2 regions of the Nonomuraea sp. NPDC001636 genome follow, and region 2 is predicted to be linked to the other one. Evidence: riboswitches for the same ligand, from Rfam matches in the RefSeq annotation. Region 2 holds a riboswitch; the other holds the start of a gene.
The links. Region 2 has a riboswitch for glycine ahead of gcvT (glycine cleavage system aminomethyltransferase GcvT). Riboswitches for the same ligand answer to the same signal wherever they lie in the genome.
Positions count from the first base shown of each region.

Region 1: another riboswitch for glycine. It lies ahead of gcvP (aminomethyl-transferring glycine dehydrogenase); the one in region 2 lies ahead of gcvT (glycine cleavage system aminomethyltransferase GcvT).

Region 1 is NZ_JBEOZT010000002.1:169,492-178,287, reverse strand. Features, by position in the region: gene ABT158_RS04575 (double zinc ribbon and FHA domain-containing protein) at 1-174, shown strand, start outside; gene ftsR (transcriptional regulator FtsR) at 198-824, shown strand; gene ABT158_RS04565 (bifunctional nuclease family protein) at 957-1,427, shown strand; gene ABT158_RS04560 (MerR family transcriptional regulator) at 1,575-2,195, shown strand; glycine riboswitch at 2,244-2,340, shown strand; gene gcvP (aminomethyl-transferring glycine dehydrogenase) at 2,507-5,332, shown strand; gene ABT158_RS04550 (tetratricopeptide repeat protein) at 5,460-6,260, shown strand; gene ABT158_RS04545 (hypothetical protein) at 6,279-6,635, opposite strand; gene ABT158_RS04540 (alpha/beta hydrolase family protein) at 6,718-7,353, shown strand; gene ABT158_RS04535 (DUF5999 family protein) at 7,310-7,507, opposite strand; gene ABT158_RS04530 (TetR/AcrR family transcriptional regulator C-terminal domain-containing protein) at 7,706-8,245, opposite strand; gene ABT158_RS04525 (hypothetical protein) at 8,376-8,774, shown strand.
Region 2 is NZ_JBEOZT010000001.1:593,313-602,108, forward strand. Features, by position in the region: gene ABT158_RS02770 (L-serine ammonia-lyase) at 1-914, opposite strand, end outside; gene gcvH (glycine cleavage system protein GcvH) at 973-1,362, opposite strand; gene gcvT (glycine cleavage system aminomethyltransferase GcvT) at 1,359-2,444, opposite strand; glycine riboswitch at 2,479-2,578, opposite strand; glycine riboswitch at 2,599-2,696, opposite strand; gene ABT158_RS02785 (M28 family peptidase) at 2,959-4,332, opposite strand; gene ABT158_RS02790 (M4 family metallopeptidase) at 4,404-6,698, opposite strand; gene ABT158_RS02795 (gamma-glutamyl-gamma-aminobutyrate hydrolase family protein) at 6,921-7,610, opposite strand; gene ABT158_RS02800 (3-oxoacyl-ACP reductase) at 7,607-8,371, opposite strand; gene ABT158_RS02805 (aldehyde dehydrogenase family protein) at 8,468-8,796, opposite strand, start outside.

The sequences.
Region 1 (8,796 bases), on a different contig from region 2:
GTCGAGTTCTACCGCCACCGCGGCGGCCAGTTCTCCGTACGCGACGTGGGCAGCCTCAACGGCACCTACGTCAACCGCGAGCGCATCGAGGAGGTCCCCCTGCACTCCGGAGACGAGGTGCAGATCGGCAAGTTCCGCCTCGTCTTCCTGATGAGGGTCAACGCCGGCGCATGAGCTCACAGGCGGCACGCTCGCACATGAGCATCGGGGAGGTGCTCGCCCTGCTGCAGGGCGAGTTCCCCGACGTCACCGTGTCCAAGATCCGCTTCTTGGAGGGTGAGGGGCTGATCGAGCCCGAGCGCAGCCCCTCGGGCTACCGCAAGTTCACCCATCTCCACGTCGAGCAGTTGCGTTTCATCCTGACCGAGCAGCGCGACCACTACCTGCCGCTGCGGGTGATCAAGGACAGGATGGCCGAGAGCTTCGGCCGTCCGCGCGCGGTGCAGCAGACCCAGGAGGTCCGCTACGACCGGGCCCAGCTGCTGGAGGCGGCCGGCATCGACGAGGAGACCCTCGCCGAGCTGGAGGACTACGGCCTGCTCGCCCCCGTGGCCAGGCGCTACGACGAGGAGGCGCTGAAGATCGCGCGCAGCGTCGGCGCCCTGGCCCGCTTCGGCCTGCACGCCCGCCACCTGCGCGCGGTCAAGGCCGCCGCCGAGCGGGAGTGCGGGCTGGTCGAGCAGACCGTCGCGCCCATACTCAAGCGGCGCGCGCCCGGCGCCATCGGCGAGGCCGACGAGGCCGCCAGGGAGTTGTCCACGCTCCTGCTCGACCTGCACGCCTCCCTGGTGCGCCTCGGCGTCAGGTCTGTCCTGGGCCGCTGAGGGCACAGAGCTGGAAGGCCGGGGCACATTCCAGGCCTGCCGGGTGTTACGTTGAAATGCATAAGCGTGTAGCAGAAACGACCCAGTCAACAGCTGTGCCGGGCGACCGGCCGGCCGAATACGGAGCAGCCCGTGTTGCAGATGGAGGTCGTGGGCGTTCGAGTTGAGATGCCCACAAATCAGCCGATCGTCTTGCTCAAGGAGGCACACGGGGAACGGTTCCTTCCGATCTGGATCGGCATGACCGAGGCGACCGCGATCGCCCTGGCGCAGGCCGAGGAGCCGCCGCCCCGGCCGCTCACCCACGACCTGTTCAGGGACGTGCTGAGCGCGCTCGGCGTCGGGCTGCGCGCGGTCAACATCGTGGCCCTGCGTGACGGCATCTTCTTCGCCGACCTGGTGTTCTCCAACGGTGTGGAGGTCAGCGCCCGCCCCTCCGACTCGATCGCCCTGGCGCTGCGCACCGGCGCGCGCATCTTCGCCAGCGAAGAGGTGGTCCAGGAGGCCGGTGTGATCATCCCGGACGACCAGGAGGACGAGGTGGAGAAGTTCAGGGAGTTCCTTGACACGATCACTCCCGAGGACTTCGGCAGGGCGGGGTAGGTATTTCAGTGCATTTACGCTTCACGACGCGCCGAGCCGGATCGTTGACTGGGCATGGTCACGGTCCTACGGTGCAAGTGAAACCCGTGGTCGCCCTTTACGAACCCCCAGATCAGGCCATGGGATGAGAGAAAGCCGGAGGTCCGCGTGGCGGTCAGCAGCGGCGAGGGAAAGACGGCCGGCCAGGAAGATCCGGTGCGGCGCGAGAGCGCGCGGCAGCGTGCCGGAGAGCAGGGACTGCTCTTCGACGAGCAGCCCGCGACGGTGCCCGACGACATCGGATACCGCGGGCCCACAGCCTGTTCGGCAGCCGGCATCACCTACAGGCAGCTCGACTACTGGGCGCGCACGGGCCTGGTCGAGCCCACGATAAGAGCCGCGCACGGCTCGGGCTCGCAGCGGCTCTACAGCTTCCGCGACATCCTGGTGCTCAAGGTCGTCAAGCGGCTGCTCGACACCGGGGTGTCGTTGCAGCAGATCCGCACCGCGGTGCAGCATCTGCGTGACCGCGGGGTCGCCGACCTCGCGCAGATCACGCTCATGAGCGACGGTGTCAGCGTCTACGAGTGCACCTCGGCCGACGAGGTGATCGATCTCCTCCAGGGCGGCCAGGGCGTGTTCGGCATCGCGCTCGGCCGGGTCTGGCGAGAGGTCGAGGGCTCCCTCGCGGAGCTGCCGGGGGAACGGGCGGCGGTCGAGGACACCGTCCCGGCCGACCATCCCGCTGACGAGCTCGCCAAGCGGCGTCGCGCACGCCGCACGGGGTGAGCTGAACCGCTGAACACACCGTAGTAATCTAGGACAGAGTAAGGCTGATGACCCCGTGCGGGAGAGTCCCTGGGCTGCGGTCCTGGGGCGCCGAAGGAGCAACCCTCCCCGGAATCTCTCAGGCATCCCGTACCGCTCGGGTGAGGCAACTCTGGAAAGCAGGTGCGCCCGCCAGGCGCACCTCACCGACGGTGCAAGCCCCACGGCGGGGTGAAGCTCTCAGGTCGCGATGACGTCGCGATGACAGAGGGGGAGATCCGGCACTCGCCCGCGCCCTGGCGCCGGTCTCCAAGCCTCGGGAGGCAACCTCCATGACCGACCTGTCCGCTCCGCCGTTCTCGTCCAGGCACATCGGCCCATCCGAGTCCGAGCAGCAGCGCATGCTCGAGGCCGTGGGCTTCGAGTCCGTCGGCGATCTGGTGGCCGTGGCCGTGCCCGAGGCCATCAGGGTCAAGGACCGGCTCAAGCTGCCGGCCGCCGCGAGCGAGACCGAGGCCATCGCCGAGCTGCGCGAGCTGGCCTCCCGCAACCGGGTGCTGACCTCCATGATCGGCCTGGGCTACTACGACACCGTCACACCCGCCGTCATCCGGCGCAACCTGCTGGAGAACCCGGGCTGGTACACCGCCTACACGCCGTACCAGCCGGAGATCTCGCAGGGCCGCCTGGAGGCGCTGCTGAACTTCCAGACGGTCGTCTCCGACCTGACCGGCCTCGACGTCGCCGGCGCCTCCCTGCTGGACGAGGCCACCGCCGCGGCCGAGGCCATGACGCTGGCCCGCCGGGCCGGCAAGTCCAAGAGCGACGTGTTCGTGGTCGACGCCGACACGCTGCCCCAGACCAAGGCCGTGCTGGCCACCCGCGCCGAGCCGCTCGGCATCACGCTGGTCGAGCACGACCTCGACGGCGAGCTGCCCGAGTGCTTCGGCGTGCTCGTCCAGTACCCGGGCGCCTCCGGCCGCCTGCGCGACTTCCGCGACGTGGCCGCCAGGGCGCACGAGGCCGGCGCGCTCGTCGTGGCCGCCGCCGACCTGCTGGCCCTCACGCTCGTGGCCGCCCCCGGCGAGCTGGGCGCCGACATCGCCGTCGGCTCCTCCCAGCGCTTCGGCGTCTCCTTCGGGTTCGGCGGGCCGCACGCGGCCTACATGTCCGTACGCGAGGGCCTGCAGCGGCAGATGCCCGGCCGCCTGGTCGGCGTGTCGGTCGACGTCGACGGCGACCCCGCCTACCGGCTGGCCCTGCAGACCCGCGAGCAGCACATCCGCCGCGAGAAGGCCACCAGCAACATCTGCACCGCCCAGGTCCTGCTGGCCGTGATCGCCGGCATGTACGCCGTCTACCACGGCCCCGAGGGCCTGCGCCGGATCGCGCACCGCGTGCACCGGCACGCCGTCGCGCTGGCCGGCGGGCTGCGCGAGGCCGGCCTGGAGGTCGTGCACGGCGAGTTCTTCGACACCGTGCTCGTCCGGGTGCCCGGCAGGGCCGCCGAGGTGGTGGCCGCCGCCGCCGAGCGGGGCGTCAACCTGTGGCAGGCCGGCGACGACCACGTCTCGATCGCCTGCGACGAGAAGACCGGCGCGGCCGAGCTGGTCAAGGTGTGGGCCGCCTTCGGCGTCGAGCGCGAGGAGGTGGCGCTGGAGGCCGACGCGCTGCCGGCCGAACTGCTGCGCGAGTCGGACTACCTGACCCACCCGGTCTTCCACAGCCACCGCTCCGAGACCGCGATGCTGCGCTACCTGCGCAGGCTCCAGGACAAGGACATCGCGCTCGACCGTTCGATGATCCCGCTCGGCTCGTGCACGATGAAGCTGAACGCGACCACCGAGATGGAGCCGATCACCTGGCCGGAGTTCGCCGGCGTGCACCCGTACGCGCCGGAGGCCCAGACCGAGGGCTACCGGGAGCTCATCGGCACCCTGGAGGGCTGGCTGGCCGAGGTGACCGGCTACGACGCGGTCTCCATCCAGCCGAACGCCGGCTCCCAGGGCGAGTTCGCCGGCCTGCTGGCCATCCGCGCCTACCACCAGGCCAACGGCGACACCGAGCGGGACGTGTGCCTGATCCCGTCCTCGGCCCACGGCACGAACGCGGCCAGCGCCGTCATGGCGGGCATGCGGGTCGTGGTCGTGGCCTGCGACAGCGACGGGAACATCGACCTGGCCGACCTCGACGCCAAGATCGCCAAGCACCGTGACAGGCTCGCCGCGATCATGGTGACGTACCCGTCCACGCACGGCGTGTACGAGGAGTCGATCACCGAGGTCTGCGCCAAGGTGCACGAGGCCGGCGGCCAGGTCTACGTCGACGGCGCCAACCTCAACGCCCTGGTGGGCCTGGCCAAGCCGGGCGAGTTCGGCGCCGACGTGTCCCACCTCAACCTGCACAAGACGTTCTGCATCCCGCACGGCGGCGGCGGCCCCGGCGTCGGCCCGGTCGCGGTCCGCGGCCACCTGTCGGCCTACCTGCCCGGCCACCCGCTGCGCGACGGCGGCCCGGTCGGCCCGGTCTCGGCCGCCCCGTACGGCTCGGCGGGCATCCTGCCGATCTCGTGGGCGTACGTGCGGATGATGGGCTCCGAGGGCCTCACGGCGGCCACCGAGCAGGCCATCCTGTCGGCCAACTACCTGGCCCGGCGGCTGGCCCCGCACTACCCGGTGCTCTACACCGGGCGCGGCGGCCTGGTGGCCCACGAGTGCATCGTGGACCTGCGCCAGATCACCAAGGAGACCGGCGTCACCGTCGACGACGTGGCCAAACGCCTGATCGACTACGGCTTCCACGCGCCGACCATGTCGTTCCCGGTGGCCGGCACGCTGATGATCGAGCCGACCGAGAGCGAGGACCTGGACGAGCTCGACCGGTTCGTGGACGCCATGATCGCCATCCGCGGCGAGATCGCCAAGGTGGCCTCCGGCGACTACGACAAGACCGACAACCCGCTGCGCAACGCGCCGCACACGGCCGAGTCGGTCACCGCCGACGAGTGGGCCCACCCGTACTCGCGGACCGAGGCGGCCTACCCGGTGGCCTCGCTGCGCGAGGGCAAGTACTGGGTGCCGGTGCGCCGCATCGACCAGGCGTACGGCGACCGCAACCTGGTGTGCTCCTGCCCGCCGCTGGAGGCGTACGAGGACTGAGCCGCCCGCGCGGGTCCCCGCCCGGGGGCCCGCGCCGGACCCGGCCCAGTCCTACACCGTCAAGTGAGCAGACATGATCGCGACGAGCCGTTAGGCTCGGTGCGATCCGTCGCCTGAAGGAGCTCTCTTGACGTTCTCAGAGCTGGAGACCCCGCCTCTCGACACCGCCCGCCGCCTGGCCGAGGGCGGCGACCTGGAGGGTGCGGCGGCGATCCTGACCGAGCTGGTCGCCGACCCCGACAGCCCCGACCGGGCGCAGGCGGCCGTGGGGCTGGCCGTGGTGCTCGACGAGCGCGGCGACACCGAGGCCGCCCGCGCCGCGGCCCGCACCGCGCTGGCCACCGGCCATCCCGAGTACGCCGCCCAGGCCGCCTGCCACCTGGCCCAGGGGTTCGAGCGCGAGGGCCGCGACGACCAGGCCAGGGCCGCCTGGCAGGCGGTGCTCGGCGTCGGCACGCCGGCCTACGTCCCGATTGCGCACCTCGCGCTGGCCCGGCTGGCCGGCAGCCCGCAGGAGGCCGGCAAGGAGCTGCGCTCCGCCCTCGACGCGAGCCTCGACTCCGGCGACGCCGAGGCCGCCGCGCACGCGGCCCGCCAGCTGGCCGAGACGCTGCTGGAGTACGGCGACCCGGGGGAGGCCGCCGGGCTGCTGCTGGACGCGCTGGAGTTCGCCCCGGCGCGGGAGCTGCCGGGGCTGCGGGTGCTGCTCGGCATCGCGCACCTGGAACTGGCCTGCGCCGAGTTCGCCGAGGCCGTCGAGAGCGGCGCCGACCCCCAGACGGGCGCGCTGGCCATCGAGCTGCTGGCCCGCACGCTGCCGCTGCGCGGGCGCACCGAGGACGCCGGCCAGGTGTGGACCTACGGCCTCGAACACGAGGACCGGACCATGGCCGCCGAGGTCCGGCTGCGCTTCCACCGCGACACCTGAGCGCCGTGCGGGGAAGGCTCAGCCGCGGCGCATGATGGCCACGGCGGCGGCCACGTTGATGGCGACGATCGCCAGCCACGTGATCGTCAGGCCGACCAGCCCCGAGTTGCCGGACGCGATGGCGGTCAGCGGGATGCCGAGGCCCATCGAGCCCAGCGCGACGGGGATCATGGCCGCGCCGTTGTTCTGCCGCTGCTTGGGCTTGGCCGGGGGAAGGCCGTGGCCGCTCAGCTCGGCCTGGACGCGGGCGGCGATGGTGGCGTCGAGCCGTTCGACGAAGGACTCGACGAGCGCGGCCTCGTAGTCGGGGCCGAGGTCGCGGCGGGCGTCGAGGGTGGCCTGCAGGTCATCCCGGATGGGGCGCATCTCTGGCATGGAAGCCATCATCCCGGTTGTCCGGCGCGCCGTCATCAGACCTGGGGGCCAATGGCGGATCCTCCCCAGGTACGGTGCTGCCATGGAGATCATGACTCCGCGGGGGCCGGCGCTGGTGCAGGTCGACGAGGCGGCCGAGCCCCGGCTGCTGCTGGTGCTGACCCACGGCTCGGCCGGGGGAGTGGACGCGCCCGACCTGTTGGCCGTCCGCGACGCCGCGCTCGGGGTGGGGGCGACCGTGGCCAGGGTGTCGCAGGCGTTCCGGGTCGCGGGGGCGCGGGCGCCGGGCTCGGCCGCCCGGCAGGACGAGGCATGGGAAGCGGTGCTGGGCGAGGTGCGCGCCGGGTGGCCGGGGCTGCCGCTGGTGCAGGGCGGCCGGAGCAACGGCGCCCGGGTGGCCTGCCGTACGGCCGCGGCGGTGGGCGCGGCGGCGGTGGTGGCGCTGGCCTTCCCGCTGCACCCGCCCGGCAAGCCGGAGCGGTCCAGGGCCGAGGAACTGCGCGGGGCCGGGGTCGACGTGCTGGTGGTCAACGGGGACCGGGATCCGTTCGGAGTGCCGGATCCCGCGGACTGCGCCCGGCTGGTGGTGCTGCCGGGCGAGGGCCACGACCTGAAGCGGGACCCCGCCCGGGTGGGCGAGGTCGTGGCCCGGTGGATCGGCGGCTACGCCGCCGTCAGGCGGCGCCCACCAGGGGGTCGGGCCGGTGCGGCGCGATGACGGTGCCGCTGGGCAGCAGCTCCCCGGTGTCCTCGAACAGGACGACGCCGTTGCAGAGAAGGCTCCACCCCTGCTCGGGGTGGCATGCGAGGGTGCGTGCTGCCTCGCGGTCCGGCGCCTCGGCAGACGGACAGGCCGGGTCGTGCGGGCACATCGGCGTGCCTCCGATATCTCGTGGGTGCTCCCGGGAGAGGGACGGGAGCCGCTCGGGTTTGTTGTTCTGGCAAGTGTGCGACGTGGGTCACACGGTCCGACATAGCCCGTTCGGACTGTTACAGGAGGATCCCCCGGTCGTGTGACCTTCGACACAGCGTGCCTTATGCAGGATAACGGGCCAAGCACGACACGCGCACTACGTTTGCAACCCCTTGAGCAAAGCGTCGAGTCCTCTTTCGAAGTCCACATCCGCCCTTTCGTCCCGCCTGACCCATTCATCGACTTCCGGGTCAGCCCATCCGGATTGCTGGACTTCGACCGCCACGCTGCCGAACACGAACGCCCGCAGCGCGCGCACGGCCTCGGGGGCGTCGTTCAGGCCGCCGTCGGCGAGCTGCTCGGTCTGCTCCCTGATGGCGACGGCGGTGGCGCCCTTGGGTGGCTTGGTCAGGGCCAGGGCCAGCACGCCCGGATGCTCGCGCAGCAGCTCCCGGCCCGCCCGGCACCACGCTCTGGCCGTCTCCTGCCAGGTGGCCGCCTGCTCCACGTGCACGGACGTGACGTGCTCGGCCAGCGCGTCCATCAGCGCCTCCTTGCCGCGGGGCAGGTGGTGGTAGATGGCCATGGCCTCCACCTCCAGGGCGTCGCCCAGCCGGCGCATGGTGAGCCGGCGCAGCCCCTGGCTGTCGGCGATGTGGAGTGCGGCCTCGATGATGCGCTCGCGGGAGAGTGGCACGGGAGGTCTCTTTGCGGGCATGGTGATCATCTTACTGGGCGGCCCCGTCCGTCGCCCGGTGTTCGGGGGCGGTGTCGGACGGCGTACCCTTGTGGGTTGAACAGCAAAGACTGCGTGAAGGGCAGGGTCGATGGCGTTTTTCCGTCCGCGGGTGAGCCGGGAGGCCGAGGTTCGCTACCACGCGGACCAGGAGATCTCCAAGGGCTTCCCGCAGCTGCTTGACAAGGCCAGGCAGGCCGAGCAGATCGTGCGCGACCTGCGTGCGGCCGCGGCCGACGAGATCGAGCTGCTGGCGGCGGGCCGGGCGTTCGACGTCGCGCTGACCGAGGCGCTGCGGGCCGCCGAGGCCGGGCAGCGGGCCACGTTCGGCGTGCGCTCGTACGACGACCGCATCGCGCGCCGCAAGGCCAGGGCCACCCCCCGCGGGGCCATGTGGACGGCCGAGGTCGACCGGCTGCGCACGCTGCGCGAGGAGAACCGCATGTGGGGCATCCCGCGCGTGCCCCGGCCGGTGCCCGCCACCGTCTGACCGAAGGCACGAAAGCCCCGGT
Region 2 (8,796 bases):
GTGTAGTACGTCAGCACGGCCGGGATGATGCCCGCGGCGCCGTTGGTGGGGGCGGTGACGATGCGGCCGCCGGCGGCGTTCTCCTCGTTGACGGCCAGGGCGAACAGCGCCACCCAGTCCATCGCCTGCAGCGGGTCCTTCTCGGCCGACTCGGCCTGCAGCCGCCGGTGGAGCTGGTTGGCCCGGCGCTTGACCTTCAGGCCGCCGGGCAGCACGCCCTCCTTGCCGATGCCGCGCCGCACGCACTCCGACATCACCCGCCACAGGTTGAGGATGCCCGCGCGGATCTCCTCCTCGGTGCGCCCGAACGCCTTCTCGTTCTCCAGCATCAGGGCGGAGATCGACAGGCCGGTGTTCGAGCAGTGCTTGAGCAGCTCCTCGCCCGAGGCGAACGGGTAGGGCAGGACGGTGTCGTCGGGCTTGATGCGGTCGGCGCCGGTGGCCTTCTCGTCCACGACGAAGCCGCCGCCGACGGAGAAGTAGACCTTCTCGCGCACGGTCCCGCCCTGCTCGTCGCGGGCGGTGAAGCGCATGCCGTTGGGGTGCTCGGGCAGGGAGATCTTGCGCTCGAAGACGAGGTCCTGGCCCACGACGAAGGGGATCTCGTGCTCGCCGTAGAGCTTGACCGTGCCCGCGGCGCGCATCTCGGCCAGACGGGCGTCGACGGAGTCGACGTCGACCAGCTCCGGCTTCTCACCGGACAGGCCGAGCAGCACCGCCTTGTCGCTGCCGTGGCCCTTGCCGGTCAGGCCGAGCGAGCCGTACAGGATGACCTCGACACGGGCCACGCGGGGGAGCAGGCCGTCGTCGTGCAGCCCGCGGGCGAACTTGTGCGCGGCGGCCATCGGGCCGCCCGTGTGGGAGCTGGACGGTCCGATGCCGATCTTGAAGAGGTCGAAGACGCTGATCGCCATTGATGGCGCCCTTCAGTTCAGGAAGTGCCGGGGCCCGCCGCGGGCCCCGGCGTTGGTGTCAGGACTCGCCTGAGGTGAGCGCCGTGTACTCCTCGGCGGACAGCAGGTCCTCCGCGTCGCCCTCCATGCGGACGCGGAACATCCAGCCGTCGCCGTACGGGTCGCTGTTGGCCAGCGACGGGTCGTCGGCCACGGCCGAGTTCACCTCGACGATCTCGCCGCCGACGGGCGCGTAGATCTCGCTCACCGACTTGGTGGACTCGACCTCGCCGACCGAGTCACCCGCCTCGACGGTCGAACCGACCTCGGGGAGCTGCACGAAGACGACGTCACCAAGAGCCTCGGCGGCGAAGGCCGTGATGCCGACGGTCACGGTGATGCCGTCGTCCACGCCCGACACCCACTCGTGCTCCTTGGTGTAGTTCAGGTCGTCAGGGATGTTGCTCACTTGTTCCTCCTGTAGAAGGGCAGCTCGACCAGGTCCATAGGTTCATGGCTGCCCCGGATGTCCACGGCCAGACCTGTGTCGGCCCCGGCGTCCACGTAGGCCATCGCGATGGGCTTGCCCAGGGTCTGGGAGGGCGCACCGCTGGTGACCTCGCCGACGACGGCGCCGTCGCGGGTGACCGGGTAGCCGTGACGCGGCACCCGGCGGCCCTGGGCGACCAGGCCGACCAGGCGGCGGCGGGGCTGGTCGTCCTTGACCGCCTCCAGTGCCGCCCTGCCGACGAAGTCACCGGGCTTGTCGAATTTCACCACTCTGCCCAGCCCCGCGTCGAACGGGGTCAGGTCGGAGCTCAGCTCGTTGCCGTAGAGCGGCATGCCGGCCTCCAGCCTGAGGGTGTCGCGGCTGGACAGACCGGCGGCGCGCAGGCCGTGCGGCTCGCCCGCGGCCTCCAGGGCGCGCCAGAGCGGCACGGCGTCCTGGTTGGCGACGAACAGCTCGAAGCCGTCCTCGCCGGTGTAGCCGGTGCGGGCGATGAGCGCCTGGCGGCCGTCGACCACGCCGGGCAGGCCCGCGTAGTACTTGAGACCGTCGAGGTCGGCGTCGGTGAGCGTGGCCAGGATCTCCTGGGCCTTCGGGCCCTGGATTGCGATGAGGGCGTACTGCTGGGAGCGGTCATCGACCGTCGCGTCATACGACTTAGTACGATTTTTCAGCTCATCCGCGACCTTGTCGGAGTTCGAGGCGTTGGCCACCACCATGAACTCCTCGTCCGCCAGCCGGTAGACGATGAGGTCGTCGAGCACCCCGCCGCGCTCGTCCACGATCATCGTGTACCTGGCCCGGCCGGGCGCCAGCGCCGACAGGTGGCCGACCAGCGCGTAGTCGAGGGCCTCTCCGGCCTGCGGACCGGTCAGGAAGATCTCGCCCATGTGCGAGAGGTCGAACAGCCCGGCCGCCTCGCGGACGGCTTTGTGCTCCGCCGACTCGCTGCCGTACCGGAGCGGCATGAGCCAGCCGGCGAAGTCGGTCAGCGTGGCGCCTAGGGCCTCGTGGACGTCTCGTAGCGGCGTAGGTCGGGACATTTGTCGCACCTCAGGACAGGATTGGATGCCAGCATCCTCCCCCTCTGTCATGGATGCCTGAGAGCTTCGCCCGAGTTTTACCGGACTTTCACCTTCGGCGAGGCCCCGAGGGCCTGCTTTCCAGAGGTCACCTCCCCGTAAGAACGCCTTACAGGGCTGCCGCGCGGTCCTTTGCCTTGAGAGGTTCGCGGGGAGGGCTTGCTCCTTCAGGGACCCTGACCGGCTGTCAGGGTGCTCTCCCGCACGGTTTCGCCGGTGATGTCCGTCAGCCTAGTGCCGTCATGGGGGTGTTGTCGCGCTTCGCCCCCTGCCATCCGCGGCATCCGCGACATCCCGCACGCAGCGAAAAGCGGCCGCGGCCCCGGAGAGGCGGGGTCGCGGCCGCGTTGGTGGCCGCGCGCGAGCCGGTCATGGCAGGTCAGCTCGCACGCGGCAGCTCGGGGCGGGCCGGCGGTGACCGGCCCGCGCGGGATCAGGCCCTGCGGATCACAGGCCCTGAGATCAGGCCCGAGGGTCAGGCCCGTGCCCAGAGGGCGGGCACGTTCGGCGGCTCCCAGCCCGGCAGGCTGGTGTGCGCCTGGAGGCAGCGGTAGCTGACCCCCTGGTAGGTGACGACGTCTCCGGCCGTGTACGACTTGTAAGCCGTCCAGGTGGTGCCCTGGCCGTCCCCTCCGACGGTCAGGGTGAAGGACGCGGAGTGGTCCGCCGTCGCCCCGTCGCCGTTGATCCCTATGGTGTACGTCCCCGCCGCGACGCCGCTGGTGGTGGCGATCGTGACGGTGGACGACTGGCCCGCCTGAACCGTGGACGGGCTGAAGGAGACGGTGACCCCGCTCGGCACGTTCCCGGCGGAGAGCGCGACGCTCTGCGCCTGGCCGGACGTGACCTGGGTACTGACCGCCGCGGTAGCCGACTGACCGGCCTGGACCGATGCCGACGACGGGGTCACCGAGATCGAGTAGTCGTTCTCCGTGGGCGTGCCGGTGCCCACGGCGAGCTTCCATATGGCGTACGCGATGGCGTCGGAGTTGCGGTCGAGCGCCGTGGTGTTGATGGCGCTCGGGTAGCTGTCGCACGCGCTGTGGTAGCAGCGGTCGAACGCCTGCCCGGCCGAGCCGCCCCACTTGGCGGCCTGGGCCGAGCTCTTGACCGCCCCGGCCCCCGTGGCCAGGCCGCCGACCCGGACGCCCGCGGTCTTGAACGAGGCGTGGTCGCTGCGGCCGTCGCCCTCCCTGTCACCCTCGGTCTGCAGGCCGATGGTGGCGAAGTAGTCGTTGAAGGTGCGCTGGATGGCCGCGTCGTCGTCGTAGACGAAGTAGCCGGCGTTGGTCGAGGCGATCATGTCGAAGTTCAGGTACACCTCGACGCCGCTCGCGCCGCCGTTCTGCACGTAGTACCTGGACCCGACCATGCCCGCCTCCTCGGCGCCCCACCAGCCGAACCGCACGTGCTTGGTGAGGGTGGGCTTGCGGGCGGCGAGGGTGAGGGCGTTCTCCAGGAGCGCGGCCGAGCCGGAACCGTTGTCGTTGATCCCGGGGCCGGCCGCGACGCTGTCGAGGTGGGCGCCGAGCATCACGGTCTGGTTGGCGGGCCCGCCCGGCCAGTCGGCGATCAGGTTGCTGCCGCCGCTGAAGTTCTGCACGCGGGTGGTGAAGCCGGCCGCGTCCAGCTTGCCCTTGATGTAGTTCATCGAGGCGGTGAAGCCCGGTCTGCCCGAGGCGCGGTTGCCGCCGTTGCTCGTGGCGATGGACTGCAACTGGCTCAGATGCGCCGTCACGTTCGCGACGGGGATGTCGGGCGCGGGGTCGGCGGCGGCGCCGGCCGGTCCGGCCGGCGTGGTGAGGGTCAGGGCCAACGCGGCGGTGGCCGCGGCGCCCAGCCTGAGCATGGCGTTCACGATCTGTGGCTCCTCAAGGGGGTTGGGCGGCCACCCCGGCGTGGCCGCCCAGGTCGTGCGACTTAGACCGGCTGCCAGAGGGCAGGGGTGTTGGGCGGCTCCCAGCCCGGCAGGCTGGTGTGCGCCTGGAGGCAGCGGTAGCTGGTGCCCTGGTAGGTGACGGTCTGTCCGGCCGTGTAGGCCGTGTACGTCTGCCACGTGGTGCCCTGGCCGCCGCCCACCGTCAGGCTGAAGGAGGCCGAGTGGTCGGCGCTCGCGCCGTCGGCGTTCAGGCTGATCGTGTACGTGCTGGGCGTCACGCCGCTCGTCGTCGCGAACGTCACCGTGGACGACTGCCCGGCGGTGATCGTGGACGGGCTGAAGCTGACCGTCACGCCCGCGGGCACGTTGCTCGCCGACAGGGCGACGCTCTGCGCCTGACCGGCGGTGACCTGCGTGCTGACCGTGGCGGTGGCCGACTGACCGGCCTGCACCGAGGCCGACGACGGGGTCACGCCGAAGGAGAAGTCGTTCGGCGAGCTCTGCCCGATCTGCAGGTTGTAGGTGGCCTGGCGGTCCACGTCGGCGCCGTCGGCCGTGATGGCGATCGAGTGGCTGCCCTGCGGGCTGCTGGCCGAGGTGGTGATCGTCAGCGTCGAGCTCTGCCCCGCGGTGATCGTGGCCGGGCTGAACGAGGCGGTCACGCCGGCCGGCAGGGTGCCGGTCCGCAGGGTGATCGACTGCGCCGAGCCGCCGGTCACGGTGGTGCTCACCGTGGTCGTGGTGCTCTGGCCGGGGGTGACGCTGCCGGAGGCGGGGTTCAGGTTGACCGAGAAGTCGTTGCTGCCCTGGGTGCAGGTCGGCTCGCCGGACTGGGCCCGGACGCTGACGCCGTCCCAGGCGTTCTTGACCACGTTGAACTCGGTGCAGCTGCCCGGGTACAGGGTCTTGGCGGCCTGGAGGGTGGCGACCCTGGCCTTGGCGTGCGTCCACGGCTGGGTCTTCATGTTCAGCGCGGACATGAACACCTCACCGGCCTTGCGGATGCCGATGCCGGTGATCGCGGCGCCGTTGTCGCAGCGGGTGCTGGCGGGCTTGCCCGAGGGGTTGGTGCCCTCGGCCACCAGGTAGAACCAGTGGTTCTGCGGGCCGGCCGCCGCGTGCACCTCGGTGTTCGGGATGGAGGCGCTGTAGCAGTTCGGGTGGCTGAGGGCCGACGGGTTGTACATGTTGCGGATCGGCCCGGACCCGGAGAGGTTGACCTCCTCGCCGACCAGGTAGTCCGGCGGGTCGTTCGGGTTGTTGGCGTACGCTTCGGTGAGCGCGCCGAAGATGTCGCCGGTGGACTCGTTCATGCCGCCGGTCTCGTTGCCGCTGCCCGAGCCGCCGCTGGTGAACTGGAAGATGCCGTGGCCGAACTCGTGGCCGACCACGTCCATCGACGTGAGCTGCTGGGAGTTGGCGGAGTTGTGGCCGAAGGAGCCGTACTGGCCGTTCCAGTAGGCGTTGACGTCGGCCAGGCCGACGCGGGCCGGGTAGCCGCCGCCCTGGCCGTTGATGCCGTTGCGGCCGAGCCAGGCGCTCAGCATGTCCCATTCCCGCTGCGCGGCGTAGAGCGCGTCGACGCAGGCGGTCTCCAGGTTCGTGCCAGAGCCGTTGCCCCAGGTGTCGGTGGTCTTCGTGTACGGCGTGCCGTTCTGGCCGCCGCACGCGACGCCGCTCCTGCGGGGGTCGCGCATCGTGTACGAGGGGCTGGTGTCGATGGTGACGGTGCCGACGTAGTAGCTGTTGCCGGTGCCGTCGCGCACCTCGTCCCAGTCGTCGATGACCTTGCCGGTGAGGGCGTCCACGTAGACGTGGAGCTTGGTCTCGTGACCGGTGGCGTTGGCGCCGGTGACGAGGACCTCCCAGGCCAGCCGCGGGGTCGTCGTGGTGGCGTGCACGGACAGCACGGGCGTGGCGACGGTCTCGACCCTGGCCACCTTGGCCCTGGCCGTCACGGCGGCCTGGGCCGCGGTGACCTTCGCCTTGGTGCCGATCCCGATCTTCGTGCGCTGTCCGGTGGCGACCGTGTCGACCACCGCGCCGGAGGCGTCCGTGGCGACGACCACGTCGCCGCCGTAGACGGGCAGGCCCGCGTGCTTACGGGCGTAGGTCAGGTACTGCAGGCCGCGGACGCCTTCGACGGTCGACGTCAGCGTGAACGTGTCCTGCTCGGATGCCAGCAATGCCGCCGAGTCGGCCAGGATCGCGTTGTGTGCGGTGGCGATCGCGTTCCTGCGCTCGTCCGGGCTGGGAGGATCGGCCACCTGCGACGCTTGGGCTGTGGCGCTCGTGGCGCCCACCAGCGAGCTGGTGGTCAGGGCTAGCGCGAGCATTGCGGCAGCCCCCAACCTGAGTTTGGGGTTCACTCTCTGGCTCCTCAGGGGGGTGTGGAGTGGAAGAGCCCCGGCCGGCTGGGGATGAACACAGGGTGACACCGGGATGGCGCGACCCGGTACCCAACAAGTTGTCTATAACGCGGTGGTATGGCCCCCTGAGCTGGGATTTCGCGGGATTTTAGGGCACAGAAAAGGTAAAGAAGCTTTCCAGTAACGGTCTCAGCAGGCCGCCGTGAACGCCTCGAAGAGCGTCAGTCCCTCGCCCGCCTCCGGGTGCCACTGGACCGCCACCGCGAACCCGCCGGAGTCGAGCTCCACCGCCTCGATCGTCCCGTCGCCGGCCGTGGCGGTGACCGTGAGTCCGGGGGCGAGCCGGTCGATCGCCTGGTGGTGGTAGTGCGGGACCGCCACCGGGTCCGTGCCGAGCGCCTCGGCCAGGCGGCTGCCGGGGACGGGCGTGACCGGCAGGTGGCCGAACTCGCCCGGCGCGGGGGAGTGGCCGGTGTGCCCGGTCACGTCGGGCAGGTGCTGGTGCAGGGTGCCGCCGAGCAGCACGTTGAGCACCTGCAGCCCGCGGCAGATGCCCAGGAACGGCAGCCCGGCCTCCAGGGCCGCCGCCAGGAGGGCGAACTCGGCCTCGTCCCGGAACTCCCGGACGTAGCCGGTGCGCTCGTGCGCCGCCCGGCCGTACCTGGCCGGGTCGACGTCGCCGCCGCCGGCCAGGACCAGACCGTCGAGCCGCCCCACGACCTGGGCGGGATCGCCGGCCGGCGGCAGCAGCACGGGCTGCCCGCCGGCCTGGACGATCTTCTCGACGTACATGTACGGCAGCAGCGCGACGGGCAGGTCCCACACGGTGAACCGGGCGGGCTCGACGTACGTCGTGACGCCGATGACCGGACGGGTCACAGCGGCGTCACGTACGCGCCGGAGATGCCGCCGTCCACCAGGAACTCGGCCCCCGTGATGAAGGAGGCGTCGTCGCTGGCCAGGAACGCCACGGCGGCGGCGATCTCCGACGCCTCGGCGAAGCGGCCCACCGGGATGTGCACCAGCCGCCGCTGGGCCCGCTCGGGGTCCTTGGCGAACAGCTCCTGCAGCAGCGGCGTGTTCACCGGCCCCGGGCACAGCGCGTTGACCCGGATGCCCTCGCGGGCGAACTGCACGCCCAGCTCGCGCGACATCGCCAGCACGCCGCCCTTGGAGGCCGTGTACGAGATCTGCGACGTGGCCGACCCCATCACCGCCACGAACGACGCGGTGTTGATGATCGACCCCTTGCCCTGCCGCCGCATGTACGGGATGGCGTGCTTGCAGCACAGGTACACGCTGGTCAGGTTCACCTCCTGGACGCGGCGCCAGGCGTCGAGGCCGGTCTCCAGGATCGAGTCGTCGTCGGGCGGCGAGATGCCGGCGTTGTTGAAGACGACGTCCACGCTGCCGTAGGTCTCGTGGGCCGTGGCGAACATCCGGACGACGTCGTCCTCGCTGGTCACGTCGGCCTTGACGAAGAGGCCGCCGACCTCGCCCGCGGCCTTGGCCCCGGCCTCCTCGTCGATGTCGACGCAGACGACCTTCGCGCCCTCCTGCGCGAACCTGCGCGCCGTGGCCAGCCCGATGCCGCTGCCCGCGCCCGTGATCACGGCCACCCGGTCCTGCAAACGCTGCACTGTGTTCACTCCCTGTCCGATTGGTCGTTCACCTTCCTCATTCGCTTCGCGAAGGGCTTCGTTCCTCAGCCCTTCACTCCGCTCACTGCGTCAGGTTCACTCCCATGAGATGAAGACGTTCTTGGTCTCGGTGAAGGCCGTCAGGGCGTCCGGGCCGAGCTCCCGGCCGAGGCCGGACTGCTTGAAGCCGCCGAACGGGGTCCAGTAGCGCACCGAGGAGTGCGAGTTCACCGACAGGGCGCCCGACTCGACCGCGCGGGCCACCCGCAGCGCCCGCCCGACGTCGCGCGTCCAGATGGACCCGCTCAGCCCGTACGGGGTGTCGTTGGCGATGCGCACGGCCTCGGCCTCGTCGGTGAACGGCACCACCGACACCACCGGGCCGAAGATCTCCTCGGTGAAGGCGCGGTCGGTGACCTTGGAGG